2 regions of the Promicromonospora sp. NPDC057488 genome follow, and region 1 is predicted to be linked to the other one. Evidence: riboswitches for the same ligand, from Rfam matches in the RefSeq annotation. Region 1 holds a riboswitch; the other holds the start of a gene.
The links. A riboswitch is a leader RNA that binds a small molecule or an ion and turns the genes downstream of it on or off. The one in region 1 is predicted to bind S-adenosylmethionine.

Region 2: it holds a riboswitch for S-adenosylmethionine, as region 1 does, so the genes downstream of both, ACFU5G_RS27915 (aminotransferase class V-fold PLP-dependent enzyme) here and ACFU5G_RS08625 (LLM class flavin-dependent oxidoreductase) in region 1, are expected to answer to the same signal.

The regions. Positions count from the first base shown of each region.
Region 1 is NZ_JBHVEG010000029.1:30,345-40,645, reverse strand. It holds gene ACFU5G_RS08645 (dipeptide ABC transporter ATP-binding protein) at 1-1,291, opposite strand, end outside; gene ACFU5G_RS08640 (ABC transporter permease) at 1,288-2,157, opposite strand; gene ACFU5G_RS08635 (ABC transporter permease) at 2,154-3,155, opposite strand; gene ACFU5G_RS08630 (ABC transporter substrate-binding protein) at 3,152-4,801, opposite strand; gene ACFU5G_RS08625 (LLM class flavin-dependent oxidoreductase) at 4,858-6,027, opposite strand; SAM riboswitch class IV at 6,055-6,166, opposite strand; gene ACFU5G_RS08620 (alpha/beta hydrolase) at 6,267-7,853, opposite strand; gene ACFU5G_RS08615 (TetR/AcrR family transcriptional regulator) at 7,901-8,500, shown strand; gene ACFU5G_RS08610 (proline racemase family protein) at 8,549-9,574, shown strand; gene ACFU5G_RS08605 (ornithine cyclodeaminase family protein) at 9,571-10,301, shown strand, end outside.
Region 2 is NZ_JBHVEG010000241.1:659-7,386, reverse strand. It holds gene ACFU5G_RS27930 (O-succinylhomoserine sulfhydrylase) at 1-939, opposite strand, end outside; gene ACFU5G_RS27925 (rhodanese-like domain-containing protein) at 936-1,385, opposite strand; gene ACFU5G_RS27920 (phosphotransferase enzyme family protein) at 1,600-2,379, shown strand; SAM riboswitch class IV at 2,425-2,538, shown strand; gene ACFU5G_RS27915 (aminotransferase class V-fold PLP-dependent enzyme) at 2,570-3,988, shown strand; gene ACFU5G_RS27910 (hypothetical protein) at 4,251-4,388, shown strand; gene ACFU5G_RS27905 (amidase) at 4,744-6,243, opposite strand; gene ACFU5G_RS27900 (hypothetical protein) at 6,525-6,728, shown strand, end outside.

The DNA.
Region 1 (10,301 bases):
CGTCGGCGGACAGGCCGAGCCGCAGCGTGGACTCGCCGATCACCCGGCCCACGGTCCAGCGCGGGTCGAACGAGCTGAGCGGGTCCTGCGAGATGAGCTGGACGTGGCCGCGCCGGGGCCGGCGCGCCCGTTCGGGGAGCGGCACCCACGGCTCGTCGAGCACGCGCACCTCGCCGGCGTCGGGCTCCAGGAAGCCCAGGACCAGGTTGACCACGGTGCTCTTGCCCGAGCCCGACTCCCCGACGATGCCGAGCGTCTCGCCCGCGCCGAGGCGGAAGGACACGTCGTCCACGGCGAGGGTGCGGCCGTGGCGGCCGCCGCCGAACGACTTCGACAGGCCGCGGGCCTCCAGGACGGTGCGGGCTGGGTCGGCGGTCCGCGCGGGCAGGGCCTCGCGCGCGACGACGACGGCACCGTCAGCAGCCGGACCAGCGTCGGGAACGATGTCCGGCCCGACGCCGGGAACCGGCGCCAGCCGCCGCCCACGCGAGGCCGCCGACGGCACGGCGTCCAGCAAGGCCCGGGTGTACGCCTCGCGCGGGGCGCCCAGCACCTCGCCCGCGGGCCCGGCCTCGACGACGACGCCGTCGCGCATCACGAGCACGTGGTCCGCGATCCCGGCGACCACGGCGAGGTCGTGCGAGATGAGCAGCAGCCCCGAGCCCTGCGCGGCCCGCTCGGCGAGGGTGTCCAGCACCTGGGCCTGGACGGTGACGTCGAGGGCGGTGGTCGGCTCGTCGGCGATGATCAGCCGCGGGTCCGCGGCGATGGCCGACGCGATGAGCGCCCGCTGCCGCAGCCCGCCGGAGAGCTGGTGCGGGTACTGCTCGACGCGCACCTCGGGCCGGGGCACGCCGACGGAGCCGAGCAGCTCGACCGCCCGCTCGCGCGCCGCACCCCGGGGCACCACCCGGTGCGTGTGCAGCACCTCGCCGATCTCCGCGCCGACGGTCCGCAGCGGGTCGAGGGAGACCAGCGCGTCCTGCAGCACCATGCCGATCCGGCCGCCGCGCACCTGCCGCCAGCGCCGCTCGGTGAACCCGGTCGCGTCCTCGCCGTCGATCTCCAGGCGGCGGGCCGTGACGTGCGAGCGGGGCCCGGCCAGGCCGAGCAGCGCCCGGGCCGTGACGCTCTTGCCCGAGCCGGACTCGCCGACGATCGCCACGCACTCCCCGGGCCGCACCGCGAAGGACACGCCGCGCACGGCCGCGGTCCGCGGGGCGCGACGGCCGGGGCCGGTGGCGAAGTCGACGGTGAGGTCCTCGACGGTGACCAGCGGGACGTTGCTCATGACTCCCTCCCGTCCGTGCGGGCCTGGAGCCAGCGCCCGAGCACGGTGAACGCGATGACGGTCCCGGTGATGAACACACCGGGGAAAACACCTGCCCACCAGGCCACGCGCAGCACGTCGCGGGCCTCGGCGAGCATGACGCCCCACTCGGGGATGGGCGGCTGCGGCCCGAGCCCCAGGAAGCTGAGCCCGCTGACCGCCAGCACGGACGTGCCGACGTCGATCGCGGCGAGCACCGGGACGGACGTCAGGGCGTTGGGCAGCACGTGCTCGCGCAGCACCGCCCACCGGCCCCGGCCGTGCACGGCGGCGTGCGCCACGTAGTCGGCGCGCGTGACGACGAACGTCTGGCTGCGCACCACCCGCGCGTACAGCGGGATGCCCGCGATGCCGATGGCGACGGCGACGTTCCAGACCCCCGGGCCGGTGAAGGTGACCACCAGCATGGCCAGCAGGATGGCCGGGAACGACGAGAGCACGTCGAGCAGCCGGGTCAGGCCCTCGTCGAGCACCCGCCCGGCGCGGCCCTGGAGGAACGCCCCGGACAGGCCGGCGGCCACGCCCACCACTGTGCCGGCCACGACGGCGATGGCCGTCGCGGCCAGGCCGATCAGCACGGAGTAGCGCGCGCCGTGCACGACGCGCGTCCACACATCGCGCCCCAGGCGGTCGGTGCCGAACAGGTGCTCGGCCGACGGCGGGCGCAGGCCCGCGGCCGGGTCGCCCGTGAACGGGTCGAGCCGCGTGAACAGACCGGGCGCGATCACCAGCAGCGCGAGGAAGGCGACGACGGCGCCCGCGGCGAGCACCGCGGCCGGGGGCACACGGCGGCGCGACCGCACGACAGGCAGGGTCGGGACACTCATCGAGCACCTCGCAGCCGGGGGTCGACGACGGCGTAGAGCACGTCGAGCAGGGTGGAGACGGCGACGTAGACCGCCGCCGCGAGCAGCACGACCCCGAGCACCACGGGGACGTCCTTGTTGGTCACCGCCAGCAGGGTGACCTGGCCCAGGCCCGGGCGGCCGAAGACCTGTTCGGTGATGACGGCGCCACCCAGCAGGCCGCCGACCAGGCTGCCCGCGACAGTCATACCGGGCAGCAGCGCGTGCTTCAGCGCGTGCCGCCACACCACGAGCGACTCGCGCACGCCGCGGGCGCGCACCGTGATCGCGAACGGCTCCAGCACGGTGCGCTCCATCGACTCGCGCAGCACCTGGCTCAGCAGGCCCGCCGTCGGCAGCGCGAGCGCGACCGTGGGCAGCACGAGCGACTGGGCGCCGGTGCCGCCCGCCACGGGGAAGAGCCCGAGGCCGAACGAGAACACCATCAGCAGCAGGATTCCGGACCAGAACACCGGGACGGAGACGAGGACGAGCTCCGCCGTGGACAGCAAGCCGCGCACCACGCGCGGGCGGCCGACCGTCGCCGTGGACAGCACCACGGCGAGCAGCACGGCGACCACGCCCGCGGTCAGGGTCAGCACGACGGTGGAGCCGAGCTGGTCGCCGATGACGTCCAGCACGGGCTGCCGCTGCACGTAGGACGTGCCGAGGTCGCCCTGCACGAGCCGCCCGAGGAAGTCGAGGTACTGCGCGAACGCGGGCCGGTCGAGCCCCCACTCGGCCACGAGAGCCTGGCGCAGCTCGGGGTCGGCGAGGTCGCCCGCCAGGATGTCGGCGACCGAGCCGGGGACGAGCTGGAGCGTCCAGAACGCGACCGTGGCGGCGGCCCACAGCACCACGACGCCCGTGACGACCCGGGTGACGAGGCGCCGCAGGACGGGGTGCGGGCCCGCAGCAGGAGCGACCGGGCCGGCGCCCGGCCCGGCCGCCTCCTGCACCTCGACGGCGGCGCTCGTCACGGCTGGACCCACACGTCGTACGAGCCGGCCGGGGAGTCGAGCTGCGGCTCGAAGGCCAGCCCGTGCACGGTGTCCTTGGCCGCGACCGTGTACACCGGGTGGTACAGCGGCACGTACCGCGCGTCGTCGACGACGGTCGCCTGGATCTCGTCGAGCGCCTTCTTCCGCTCCGCCGGGTCGAGCGACGCGCGGCTGGCCGCCACCTCGTCGTCGAGCACCAGGTCCGGCTCGGCGGCGGTGTAGAGGAAGCCCTCGCTGGAGAAGATGCTGCGGAACAGGTTGGACGGGTCCGCCGTCGGCAGCGTGTTCGGGTAGACGGTCCAGGTGCCCTTGGCGGTCTGGTCGCTCCACAGGGCGCCGGTGATGATCTGCACGTCCAGGTTCAGCCCGATGTTCTCCTTGAGCTGCGACTTGATGGCCTGGAGCAGCACGTCGCGCTCGTCGCGCACGTACGGCTCGGGGTAGCCGACCTTGATGGTGAGGCGCTCGCCGTCCTTGGTGCGGTAGCCGTCGTCGTCCCGGTCGGTCCAGCCGGCCTCGTCGAGCAGCGCGTTGGCGCCGTCGACGTCGTTGCCCCAGGAGCCCACGAGGTCCTCGTCGAAGTACGGGCTGTCCGGCCCGAGGCTGGAGTACGCGCGCTCGACCGTGCCGAGGTACTGGTTCTCGATCAGGGCGTCGAGGTCGAAGCCGTCGCGCAGGGCCTGGCGCACGCGCACGTCGTCGGCCGGGGCGATGCGGGTGTTGATGTTCAGGCTGAACGCGGTGCCCGTCGTCGGGCCGGTCAGGTACTGGAAGCCGGGGGCGTCCTGGAACACGGTGGTGTCGGTGACCTGGACGTTCTCGATGACGTCGACCTGGCCGGCGGTCAAGGCGCCGGTGCGGACGGTCGCCTCGGGCAGGTACCGGTAGGTGACGTCGTCGAGGTAGGCGGCGCCGGTGTGCTCGGCGTAGCCGGGCGCCCAGTCGTAGTCGTCGCGCCTGTCGAAGCTGATCTCCTGCCCGGCGGTCCAGTCGGCCACGGTGAACGGGCCGGTGCCGACCAGCTCGTCGGTGGGCTGGCACAGGTCGCCGTCCGCCTTCAGGGAGGCGGGCGCCAGCACCGAAGCCCCGATCGAGGCAACGGAGTCGAGGAACGCGGCGTCGGGCTGCGCGAGGGTCACCACGAGCGTGTGGTCGTCCGTGGCCTCGGCGTGGTCGTACGCCGCGAACGCGGCGCGGCTGTTCAGCGTGGAGTCCTCGGCGGTGATGGCGTCGTAGTTCTGCTTGACGACGTCAGCCGTCAGCGGCGTGCCGTCCGAGAAGGTGACGCCGTCGCGCAGCGTGAACGTGTACACGGTCTCGTCGTCCGAGATCTCCCACTCCTCGGCGAGCCACGGCGTGTAGCTGCCGTCGGCCGCCTTGCCCACCAGCGACTCGGCGTAGTTGCGGATGATCGGGTACGAGTTCTGCTGGCCGGAGCGCTGCGGGTTGTAGCAGACGGGCTCGACGCTGACGCCCCAGGTCAGCGACCCGCCGGCGACCGGGTCGCCGGCCGGCGACGCCCCGCCCGTGGAGGCGGCGGAGCCGGTCGAGCAGGCGGCGAGGGACAGGGTCAGGACGACGGCGGCGGCGGGGGCCGCGAGGCGGGCGGAGCGGGTCAAGGGCATGGCTGTGCTTCCTGTTCGTACGGCAGGGAAAAAGGGGGTCGGACGGCGGGCCGCCGTCAGGCGGTGACGAGCTGCGCGGCGGGCTCGGTCCAGGTGCCGCGCCGGCGCAGGGCGGGCACGAGCCCGTCCGCGACCCAGCGGGTCTCCTCGAGGTTGGGGAAGCCCGAGACGATGAACTCCTCCACCCCGAGCCGGCGGTACTCCTCGAAGCGCGCGGCGACGTCGTCGGAGGAGCCGACGAAGCCCAGCGCGGGGCCGCCGGCCACGAGGCCGAAGCCGCCCCAGATGCCCGGCGCGACCCACAGGCTCTCCGGGCGGGTGACGTCCGCGGCGGCCAGGTGGGCCTGGCCGCGCTGCTGGCCGACCGACTGCCGGGCCAGCAGGGACTCTCGGAGCCTGGCCTGCGTGGCGGGGTCCACGCCGTCGAGCAGCGCCAGCGCGGCCCGCTCGGCCTCCTCGTGCGTGTCCCGGACCAGGATCCAGGCGCGGACGCCGAACCGCGCGGTGCGCCCCTGGGCGGCGGCGAGCCCCCGGATCCACTCGATCTTCCCGGCGAGCTGGTCCAGCGGCTCGAGCCAGGACAGGTACACGTCGGCGTGCCGCGCGGCGACGTCGCCCGCGTAGGAGGACGACCCGCCGAACCACACCTCGGGGGTGTCCGGGATGCCGAGGCCGCGCCCGTTCGCGCGCTCCAGCCGGCCCTCCCGGACGGTGTAGTGCCGGCCTTCGTGGTCCACGGTCTCGCCGCGGAACAGGGCCCGGTAGATGTCGAGGAACTCGCCCGTCCGGGCGTACTGGTCCGCCTTGTCGCCCAGGTCGCCGTGCAGCCAGGCCTCGGCCCCGGGCTCGCCGGTGACCACGTTGAGCGCCAGGCGCCCGCCGGAGACCCGCTGCAGCGTGGCCGCACGGTGGGCGGTGTAGGCGGGCGTCGTCGTGCGCGGGTGGAGCGCCACCAGGAACCGCAGGTCCCGGGTGACCGCCGCGAGCGCCGACGCGACGACCCACGGGTCCTCGCAGTAGGAGCCGGTGGGGACCAGCACGGAGTCGAACCCCGCCTCCTCCACGGCCAGGGCGACCTGGGTCAGGTAGGACAGGGTGGGCGGGCGGAAGGGCGAGCGTGGCGCCTCGCCGTCGATCCGGTGGACGTTCGTCCCGCCGCGCAGGACGTCGCGGGACTCCCCCGCCGTCGGCAGGTACCAGTGCAGGCGTGGCGTGCTGGTGCTCATCGTTCTTCCGTCCTCCGAGCCGGGCTCGGTCCGCGCTTGCCGCACGACGAGCGCGCGGCCTGGTCGTCACCCGGAGCACCCCGCCGCGAAGGAGGGTTGCTGCCCGACCAGCCGGGGCTTGTCGTCGGGACTCATGACCACATGACCGTCGGCGTGCCCTGTGGCACGTCGACGGCCGGGAATGTAAGGACGGAACGGACCTTCGTCAACGATTCCGGCGGACGTCTCGGATAGTGGATCTAGGACGGCAGGCTGCACTCCGCGCCGTCCGGCGGCGTCTCGAGGTCGAGCAGGTAGCTCTCGACCGCGTCGTCGACGCAGTCGCTCCCGCCGAGCAGGTAGGCGCCGTGCTGCTTGCCGTGCACGGTGAGCAGGTGGCCGCCCAGCTCGCGGGCCATCGCGACGCCGCCCTCGTGCGGGGTGCCCGGGTCGCCCGTCACCGAGACCACCAGGGTCGGCGGGATCTCGGCGGCGGCCGTGGGCTCCTCCGCCTCGGCCCGCTCGGGCCACCCCTCGCACTCGTGGTGGTGCACCCGCGTGAAGGCGTCGAGGTCGAAGATGGGCGCGACGTCGGCGATGTCGCGAGCCAGGGCCGTCGTCTCCTCGGGGGTGAGCGTCGGCCAGTCCATGCAGCGGGTGGCGACGTTCGAGTCGAAGTCGAGGCCGTAGGCGCCGTCGGCGCCCCTGCCGAAGTACCTGTCGCGCAGCGCCAGCAGCGCGTCCGCCCGGCCCGCCTCGTACTCCTCCAGCGCCGTGAGGACATCGGGCCAGTGCGCCTCGGCGTACAGCGCGCCGACGATGGCGGTGTAGGCGTCGTGGACGCTGACGTCACGCCCCGCCGCGGTGGGCGCGGGGTCGTCGGCGAGGGGCTCCAGGATCGCGCGGAAGCGGTCGGACGCCGACGCCGGGTCGCTGCCGAGCACGCAGTCGGGCGCCTCGGCGCAGGTCGCGGCGAGGTCGTCGAACGAGGCCTGGATGGCCACGTACTGCGACAGCCGGAACTCGGTGGCTGTGAGGTCGGGCGCGATGGCGCCGTCGATCACGACGGCCCGCACCTTCTCCGGGAAGGTCTTCGCGTACAGCTCGCCGAGCTCGGAGCCGTAGCTGTAGCCCAGGAAGCTCAGCTTCTCGTCGCCGAGCGCGGCCCGCATGACGTCCATGTCGCGCACGGTGTTCATCGTGCTGATGCTCGTCAGGGCCTTGGTGCCGCCGGTGCCCTCGACGCAGCGCTGGGCCATGGCCGCCGCCTGGTCCGCGCTCGTGATGTCGTAGACGGCGCCGATGCGGAACCCGGCGCCCTCGTCGTACTCCTTGTCGGTGAAGCACTCCGCACGCGGTGTGGTCGCGCCGACCCCGCGGGGGTCGAAGCCGACGATGTCGTAGTGCTCCGCGACCGCGGTCGCCTGCCACCGCTCCCGGAGCAGCGCGACGAAGTTGTTGCCCGAGCCGCCGGGCCCGCCCGGGTTGACCAGCAGGGACCCCTGGCGCTCGCCCGTGGCCGGCAGGCGCAGCATCGCGATCTGCCCGGTGTCCCCCTGGGGCTCGGCGTAGTCGATCGGCACCTCGACGGTCGCGCACTCCAGGTCCGGATGAGCGAACAGGGCGGCGTCCGCGGCGGTGGTCGCCGTGTCCACGCACGTGCCCCACTCAGGGGCCTGGTCGAGGAACTGGCCGAGATCGCCGCTCGCCGAGGACGACGGCGACCCGGACGGTGGCTGGGCCCCCGGGCCGCACGCGGCGAGGAGGGCGAGCGAGGCCGCGGCCGCGGCGGCGGCCAGCGCGCGCAGTGGAAGTGGTCGGGTCGGAGCTTTATTTAGCATAGCCATGCCAGGAAAGTTAGCATGGCCGTGCCAGAAAGTGCTAGAAAGGGGTCATGCCCAAGAGAGTGGACCCGGAAGCCCGGCGCCAGCAGGTGGCCGACGCCGTGATCGACGAGATCGTCGAGCACGGCCTGCGGGCGGTGACCCTGGCCCGGATCTCGGCGCGCACGGGCCTCGCGATCGGGAGCATCCGGCACTTCTTCGGCGACAACATCCGCGAGGTCATGCGCTTCACGCTGGGCGTGCTGACGCAGCGGCTCACCCGCAGCGCCCTGCCCAGGTCCGACGACCCGCTGGACCGGATCGCGGACGTGCTGATGTTCGCCGCCCCGACCAGCGAGCAGGAGCTGCGCGAGCACACCGCGTTCATCGAGTACCGGGTGCTCGCGCGCACCGACCCGGAGTTCGCGGCAGACATCGCCGCGACGTCGGTGACGGGCGCCGAGGCGGTACGCACGCTGCTGCGCGACGCCCTCACCGGCCGGACCGTCGACGAGGAGACGTTCGAGCGCGAGACGCTCCAGCTGTTCACCCTGATCGAGGGCTTCTCGTTCAGCGCGGCACAGCGGGCCGCTCCCCTGCGCGAGGCGGACGTCCGGGCGATCGCGACGGCGACCGTCGACCGGCTGCGCGCCGCCCATCCCCTCACCTGAGCGCCGCCCGCTATCGTCGCCGCAGCACCACGCGACCAAGGAGAACCAGTGAGCACCGAGCGCTACGAGGCCGTCGACTACCACACGGGCGGTGAGCCGTTCCGGATCGTCACCACCCTGCCCGTGCCCGTCGAGGGCGACGACGTCGCCTCGAAGCGGATGTTCGCGATCGGGTCGCCCGAGATCCAGCGGATCCGGCAGATCCTCTGCCACGAGCCGCGCGGCCACGCCGACATGTACGGCGGGTTCGTGGTCGAGCCCGACGACGACGGCGCGCACCTCGGCGTGCTGTTCTGGCACAAGGACGGCTTCTCGACCGCGTGCGGGCACGGCACCATCGCGCTGGGCGCCTGGGCGGTCGAGACGGGCCTGGTGGCGCCGGACCCCTCGGGCACCACCGACGTCGTCATCGACGTACCCTCCGGCCGGGTGACCGCCCGGGTGCACACCGACGCCGACGGGACGGTGACGGCGGTCGACTTCGTCAACGTCCCCGGCTACGTGCTCGCGCTCGACGTCCCGGTCGCCACGTCGCGGGGCGACGTCACCGTGGACGTGAGCTTCGGCGGCGCGATCTACGCGCAGCTCGACGCCCGCAGCGTGGGGCTGACCGTGGCGCCGGAGCACACGGACGAGATCATCGCGATCGGCCGCGAGATCAAGTGGGCGCTCGACGAGTCCGTCCACGCCGTCCATCCGACCGACGACCGGCTGGGCGGGATCTACGGGACGATCGTCTTCGAGGACCTGGGCCCCGGCGACGACGAATCCGGGCCGCGGCAGCGCAACGCCACGATCTTCGCCGACGGCGAGCTGGACCGCTCCCCCTGCGGCTCCGGGACGTGCGCCCGGCTGGCCACGCTCACGGAGCGGGGCACCCTGCCGGACGGCGCCGCGCTGCGGCACGAGTCGATCGTCGGCTCCCGCTTCACCGGGATGGTCCTGGACCGGGTCGACGTCGCGGGACGGGCGGCCGTCGTCCCGCAGGTCACCGGCACCGCCTACCGGACCGCCGAGCACGTCTTCGTCGTCGACCCCCGCGACGACCTCGTCCCCGGGTTCGTGCTGCGATGACCGCGCAGCCCGGGACGATCCCCTACCTCACCGCGGACGACGTCCGGCACCGGCTGGCGCCCGCCGGGGCCGTCGAGGCGCTGCGCGCGGCGCTCCGGGCCGGCCTGCGGCCCGAGGCCGACCACGCGCGCATCGCCGAGCCGCTGACGAACGGCGAGCTGCTCCTCATGCCCGCCGAGGCCGGCGCGGACGCCGGGATCAAGGTGCTCAGCCTCGCGCCGGGCAACCCGGCGCGCGGCCTGGCCCGCATCCAGGGCCTGTACATCCTGTTCGACGCCGAGACGCTGACGCCCCGCTGCCTGGTCGACGGCCCGGCGCTGACCGACCTGCGCACGCCCGCCGTCTCCGTCGCCGCCACCCTCGACGCCCTGCGGCGCTCCACCGCGCCGCTCGACGTGGTGCTCTACGGCGCCGGGCACCAGGGCATCGGCCACCTGGACACGCTGCGCGACGCGCTCGCCGGGCACCGCCCGCTCGGCACCGTCACCGCGGTGGTCCGCCGGCCCGACCGGGTCGCCGCGGGCGGCCCACTCACGCGCGTGGTGGCCACGGGCAGCGCCGAGGCGGTCCGCGCCACGGCCGCCGCGGGCGTCGTCGTCTGCGCCACCACCGCCCGGGAGCCGCTGTTCGACGGCGCCCTGGTGCGCGACGACGCCGTGGTGATCGCCGTGGGCTCCCACGAGCCCGACGCGCGCGAGCTCACCGCCGACCTGCTGGGCCGCGCCAC
Region 2 (6,728 bases), on a different contig from region 1:
CGGGTGGGAGTCCAGGAACGGGTAGCGCACGGTGCCCACCGCGGGCAGCTCCTCCAGCGCGTGCGCGACGGCGAGGGCGCTCGCCCCCTGCGCCGCGACCCGCACCGGCAGGGTCTCCAGGCCCTTGAGCAGGGTCCAGGCGTTGAACGGTGCCAGCGACGGCCCGGTGTTGCGGATGAACGTCTGCACGGGACCGGTGATGTAGTCGGTCGAGCCGAGGATCGCGCCGCCCAGCACGCGGCCCTGCCCGTCGATGTGCTTGGTCGCGGAGTACACGACGACGTCGGCGCCAAGCTCCAGCGGCTTCTGCAGCAGCGGGGTGGCGAACACGTTGTCGAGCACCACGGTCGCCCCGGCGGCGTGCGCCAGGTCCACGACGGCGCGCACGTCCACGATGTCCTGCATCGGGTTCGACGGCGTCTCGAAGAACACCACGTCCGCGGGCGTGGCCAGCGCCTCCTCCCACTGGGAGAGCACGTGCCCGTCGACGTAGTCCGTGCGCACGCCCCACTTCTTGAAGATCTCCTCGAAGATCACCACGCTGGACCCGAACAGCGCGCGGGCGGCCACGATCCGCGAGCCCGAGCTCACGAGCGCGGCCAGGGACGTGAACACGGCGGACATGCCGGTCGCGGTCGCGTAGCAGGCGTCGGCGCCCTCGAGCTGGCGCAGCCGCTCCTCGAACGTGTGCACCGTGGGGTTGCCGTAGCGCGAGTAGACGAACCGGTCGACGTCGCCCTTGAACGCGGCCTCGGCCTCGGCCGCGTTGTCGTAGACGTAGCCCTGCGTGAGGAACAGCGCCTCGCTGGTCTCCTGGAACTCGCTGCGCTGGTGCCCGCCGCGCACCGCGAGCGTCGCGGGGCGCACCCCGGCCGGCAGCGGCTTGCGGCCGGAGCCGCCAGGGTTCGCGTCCGCCGGGAACGCACCGGTGACGGTCACGCGGGACCCGCCGTCCAGGGCAGCCCGACGACCTTCCAGCCGCGCTGGTCGCGGACGCCGTCGGCCCCGGGCGCGCCCTCGAAGCCGTCCAGCACGTTGTACGACGGCGCGATGCCCGACGCCGTGGCGAGCCGCGCCGCCGCGATCGAGCGCTGGCCGGAGCGGCAGAGGAAGACGATGGGCCCGTCGGTCACGCCGGCCGCCCGGAGCTCCTCCAGGAACCGCGGGTTGGGCACACCGCCCGCCTGCACCCACTCGCTGAACACGGGCTGCTTCTCGAGCGTCACCGTGTCGGGGATGCCGATCGTGCGCCACTCGCCCTGGGTGCGCACGTCCACGAGGACGGCGGACGGGTCGGCGGCCAGCAGCTCCCAGGCCTGCTCGGGCGTGATGTCGCCGGCGTAGCCCTCGGCGGGCCGGACGTCGATGCGCGCGGGGTCGCTCATGATGCTCCTCCATCGGTCGTGGCGGTAGCACCCTCGGCCGTCCTCCGCTGTTGCGGGGAACGCTGGGTTGCTGCGGCGTCGTCGTGCCACGTCACTCGGCCGCTCGGGATGGTCGCCGCCAACCCTACGACATGTGTCCGGTGGGTGGAACAGTGTCTCGACAGGCAACCCGGCCAATCTGGTAGGGAAAGCGAATATCGCTACGGTGACGACCGTGTCTGCGAACGAGGAACCACTGACCGGCGGGAACATGTCCGAGGTCGTGCGCACGGGGGACACCGTGCGGCGCTCCGCCGGACCGTGGACGCCCACCGTCCACGCGTACCTGCGCCACGTCCGGGCCCGCGGCGTCACGGAGGTGCCCGAACCGTTCGGGTTCGACGAGCGGCAGCGCGAGATCCTCTCGTTCCTCCCCGGCGACGTCCCGGGCTGGCCGGCCCCGGAGTGGCTCTGGTCCGAGGAGAACCTGCGCGACGCCGGGCGCCTCCTGCGCCGGCTCCACGACGCGTCCCTCGACCTCGACCTGCCGGACGCCGTCTGGCAGCTGCCCGCCCGCGAGCCGGCCGAGGTGATCTGCCACAACGACGCCGCGCCCTACAACATGGTGTTCCGCGCGGGCCGGCTCGTCGGCCTCATCGACGTGGACACGGCAGCACCGGGACCCCGCCTGTGGGACGTGGCGTACACCGCGTACCGCCTGGCCCCGTTCGCGCAGGACGCGTTCGCCGGGGTGTCCTACGACGTCGGCCACCTGGACCCGCTGGCCCGGCTGGACGCGCTGGTCGACGCGTACGGCGCCGCGTGGTCGCGCGCGGACGTGCTCGGGACGATGGCGGAGCGCCTGACGGAGCTCGCCGCGTTCAGCGAGGCCAGGGCCGACGCCGGCGGTCCCGCCGAGCTGCGCGAGCACGCCGCGATGTACCGCTCGGACGCGGCCCGCGTCGTCGTCCTCGGGGGCCGCGCGGCCCGACCAGCAGGTGGGACCAGCATCTGAGACATGCGTTGACAGGGCTTTTGCCCGCAGCACAGGATGGCCGCAGGTCATGAGCGCCAGCGTCAAGCCCCGGCTCGCTGGCCGGCAACCCTCCCTCCGCGGTGGGGTGCCCCGGGTGACGACCAGGCCGTGCGCACCCGTGCGCGGCAAGCGCGGGGGAACCTCCCCCAGGACTGTGCTGGAGGACGCCATGTCTGCTCCCACCATCAGCCGTGCCACCGCGGTGACCGGCCTCGCCCCGCTCCGGCCCGTGGTCGGCGGCGGCACGCTCGTCCCGCTCGTGGACGGCACCCAGGTCTCGTACGCGAACCTCGACGTCGCCGCGTCGGCCCCGGCCCTGCAGGCCGTCGCCGACCGCGTCACCCAGGTGCTGCCGCTGTACGCCAGCGTGCACCGCGGCGCCGGCTACCTCTCGCAGGTGAGCACGGCGCTCTACGAGACCGCCCGCCGCACCATCGGTGCGTTCGTCGGCGCCCGCGAGGACGACCTGACGATCATCACGCGGAACACCACCGACTCCCTCAACCTCCTCGCCGGCTGCGTCCCCGCGCAGGCCGACGGCGAGCCCGGCCGCGTGCTGGTGCTCGACGTCGAGCACCACGCGAACCTGCTGCCCTGGCAGCGCACCACCGGCGCGACCGTGCTGACCGGCGGCGCCACCGTGGCCGAGACCGTCGCCCAGATCCGGGAGGAGCTGGCCGACGCCGCCGAGGACCGCCCGTACGCCCTCCTGGCCCTCACCGGCGCGTCGAACGTGACGGGCGAGTCGCTCCCGATCGCCGAGATAGTCGCCGTCGCCCACGAGTTCGGGGCGCGCGTGGCGCTCGACGGCGCCCAGCTCGTGCCGCACCGCCGCATCTCCCTGGAGTCCACCGGCGTGGACTACCTCGCCTTCTCCGGGCACAAGACCTACGCCCCGTTCGGCGCCGGCGTGCTGGTGGGCCACCGCGACTGGCTCGACGCCGGCACGCCGTACCTCGCGGGCGGCGGCGCCGTCCGCCGGGTGCGGGTGGGTGGCACCGACTGGCACGAGGGCCCCGCCCGCCACGAGGCCGGCTCGCCCAACGTGATCGGCGCGGTCGCCCTCGCGGCGGCCTGCGAGGAGCTCGCCGCGCTGGACCCGGCCGAGGTCGTGGCCCACGAGAACACGCTGCGCCGCCGGCTCGTGTCGGGGCTCGAGGCCATCGACCGCGTCGAGGTCGTGCGGGTCTGGGCCGACGCCGTCGACCCCGTGGGCGTCGTGACCTTCACCGTGACCGGCTACGACCCGGGCCTCGTCGCCGCGTACCTGTCCGCGGAGCACGGCATCGGCGTGCGGGACGGCCGCTTCTGCGCGCACCCGCTGCTCGGCCGCCTCGGGTTCGACGCCGGCGCTGTGCGCGCCTCGGTCGGCGTCGGCACCGCGGGCGAGGAGATCGAGCGCCTCATCGCCGCCGTCGGCAGCCTGGTGGCCGACGGCCCGCAGGCGGGCTACGACGTCGTGGACGGGCTCTGGGTGGTGACCGACGACCCGCGTCCGGTCCCCGAGGGCTCGGGCCTGGCGGGCCTGCTCGCGACGGCGGCGCTCGGCTTCGACGAGGCCTTCGGCTGCCTCCCGGACGAGGACTGACGGCCACAGCGCCAGCACCACGCAGATGCCGCCCATCGTCAGGTCCAGGCCGATGCACCACAGCGCCAGCGAGCGGTTGACCACCACGTCGCGGCGGTAGTGCACCACGTCCCAGGCGGCGTGCGCGGCGAGGGCGAGGCCCGCGAGGGCCAGCCCGACGCGCGGCTCCAGGAACAGGGCGACGGCGGCGACGCCGAAGAAGCCGGCCATCGCGGCGGCCTGCGGCCAGGTCGCGCTGCGGCCGCGGGCCAGCCCGATGCCGGTGAGCACGAGGCCCACCAGCACGAACGCGATCCAGCGCGGCGTGTCCAGCAGCTCGGACGCGACGGGGATCGCGGACGCCAGCAGCGCGACCAGCCACGCCGTCCAGCGCACGCCGGTCACCGCCGCGGCCAGGTAGCAGAGCGCCGCGACGCCGACGGCGGTGGTCGGGTCCTCGGCGACGGCGTCCTGCCAGGTGCCGCCCGCGATCGCCGTCCCGCCCACCAGCAGGCCGAGGCCCGTCAGCGCGCCGAGCACGATCCAGCCGGTGTTGGTCGGCCAGGTCCCGGTCCAGCGGCTGCGCCGCGCCGGGACGGCCGTCTCGAAGGTCTCGGTCATGGTCCCGTCCTCCCTGTCCCGGCGCTGTGGCACCGTCGCGTCAGATACCCACTAGGGGTACCCAATCACGCGCCGCCGGGCCGCGGAAACCACATTCGGCCACCACCGAAGTGTCAGACGTACAGGTCCCTCGGGGGGCCTGGGTGTCTGACACGTCAGAGAGGGAAGGCGCGCGAGCCCGGGAGGGCCGACTCCAGCTGGGCCGCCAGCGCCAGCAGCGTGAGCTCGCCGCCCGGCCGGCCGATGATCTGCACCCCCATCGGCAGCCCGGCGGGCGCGTCTGCCGTGGGCTCGGTCCAGTGCGTCGGCACGGTGATCGCGGGCAGCCCGGCCACGTTCAGCATCGACGTCCACGGCGTGTACTGGCACTGCTGCTCGAAGTTCCGCTCGGGATCCTCGGCGTCGTACCAGCCGATCGGCCGCGGCGTGAGCGCGAGGGCCGGGGTCACGACGGCGTCGTACGCGCCGACCTGCGCCACGAGCGAGCGTTCGAACCCGGTGAGCGTGCGCACCGCCTCGGCGAGCTGCCGCGCGGGGACCGTGCGGCCCGTGCGGATGAGCCACTGCGTCAGCGGCTCCAGCTTGTCCAGGGTCGCCGGGTCGTCGATCGGCACCGCCGACGCTCCGCCCATCCACAGGGTCCGGAACGCCGGCGCGTACTCGGGCGCCTCGGCCAGCGCGGTCTCGTCGATCTCGTGCCCGGCCCCGGCCAGGGCGCGCACCCCGGCGTCCAGCGCGGCGCGCGCCTCGGGGGACACGGCGATGTCGTAGAACCCGTCCCAGGCCGACGACGTGGTCACGCCGATGCGCGCGACACCCGCGCCGGCCAGGCCGGAGCCCTCCGGCAGCTCGGCCCGCTGCGCGGCCGCGAGGTACGCCCCCGCGGCGTACGACGGCGCCCGCAGCGTGTACGGGTGCGCGACGTCGCCCCCGGCGCGCCTCGGGAGCATCGCCTCCAGCAGCAGGGCGGTGTCGGCCACGGTGCGGGCGATCGGGCCGTTCACCACGAGCCCGCCCAAGGAGTCGACGCCGCTGCCCGCCGGCAGCAGCCCGCGCGTGGGCTTCAGCCCGACGACGCCGCAGGCCGCCGCCGGGATGCGGATCGACCCGCCGCCGTCGGACCCGGGGGCGAACGGCAGCAGGCCCGCCGCCACCGCGGCTGCCGCACCGCCGCTGGAGCCGCCGGCCCCGCGGGTCAGGTCCCACGGGGTGCGCGCGGGCGGTGCGCCGACGGGCTCGGTGTAGGCGGGGAAGCCCAGCTCGGGCGCGGCGGTCTTGCCCAGGCTGACGATGCCCGCGTCGTCGAGCACCCGGACGATCTCGTCGCTCTCCTCGGCCGGCGGCAGCCCCGCGAAGGCGCGCGACCCGAAGCCCGTGGGCACGCCCGCCCGGTTCCACAGGTCCTTGTCCCCGGTGGGCAGGCCCCACAGGCCGCCCGGCGTGGGGCCCTCGCCTGATCCGGCCGCCCGGGCCGCCTCGAGCGCCGCCGCCCGTTTCCGCGCCCGTTCGGGGGTGACGGTGGCGAAGGCGCCGACCTGGGGGTTCAGCCGGTCGACCCGGTCCAGGAAGTGCTCGGTCACCTCGGTGGGGGTGAGCTCTCCGGCGGCGAGGAGGTCGCGGAGCTCGACGGCGGTCCGCTCGTGCAGGGCATCCATGTCGCCAGGCTAGGCGCTCGCCACGTCAGCCTCGATGGAATGTCGCTTATGTCTCACCCGCTCTACAGGGGAATCAGGCAAATTCATGAACGTGCCGCCCGGTACCCGGCGATCTGACCTGCGGGTATGTGCAAAATTGCGTTCGAATTGCGTTCGCTTGCACTAAATCCCGCCGCGCAGAATGCGCTTCTCCGGCATATGTTCTTGGAGTGCTGGCACCTTTGCGCCGCGCCGACGATGTGCGCCCGGGGTGCCCGAAAAGATCTCGAAGGGGGAGAGCAATGACATTCTTCAATACGGCACTCGTCGTGCCGAACCAGGTCGACTGGCTGGCGCCGCTCACCAACGCGCTCAGCTCGATCGCGAGCTTCATCCCGAAGCTCCTCGTGTTCCTGGTCGTATTCCTCATCGGGTACTTCATCGCCAAGGCGATCGCCCGGTTCGTGGGGATGATCCTGACGCGCGTCGGCTTCAACAAGGTGCTC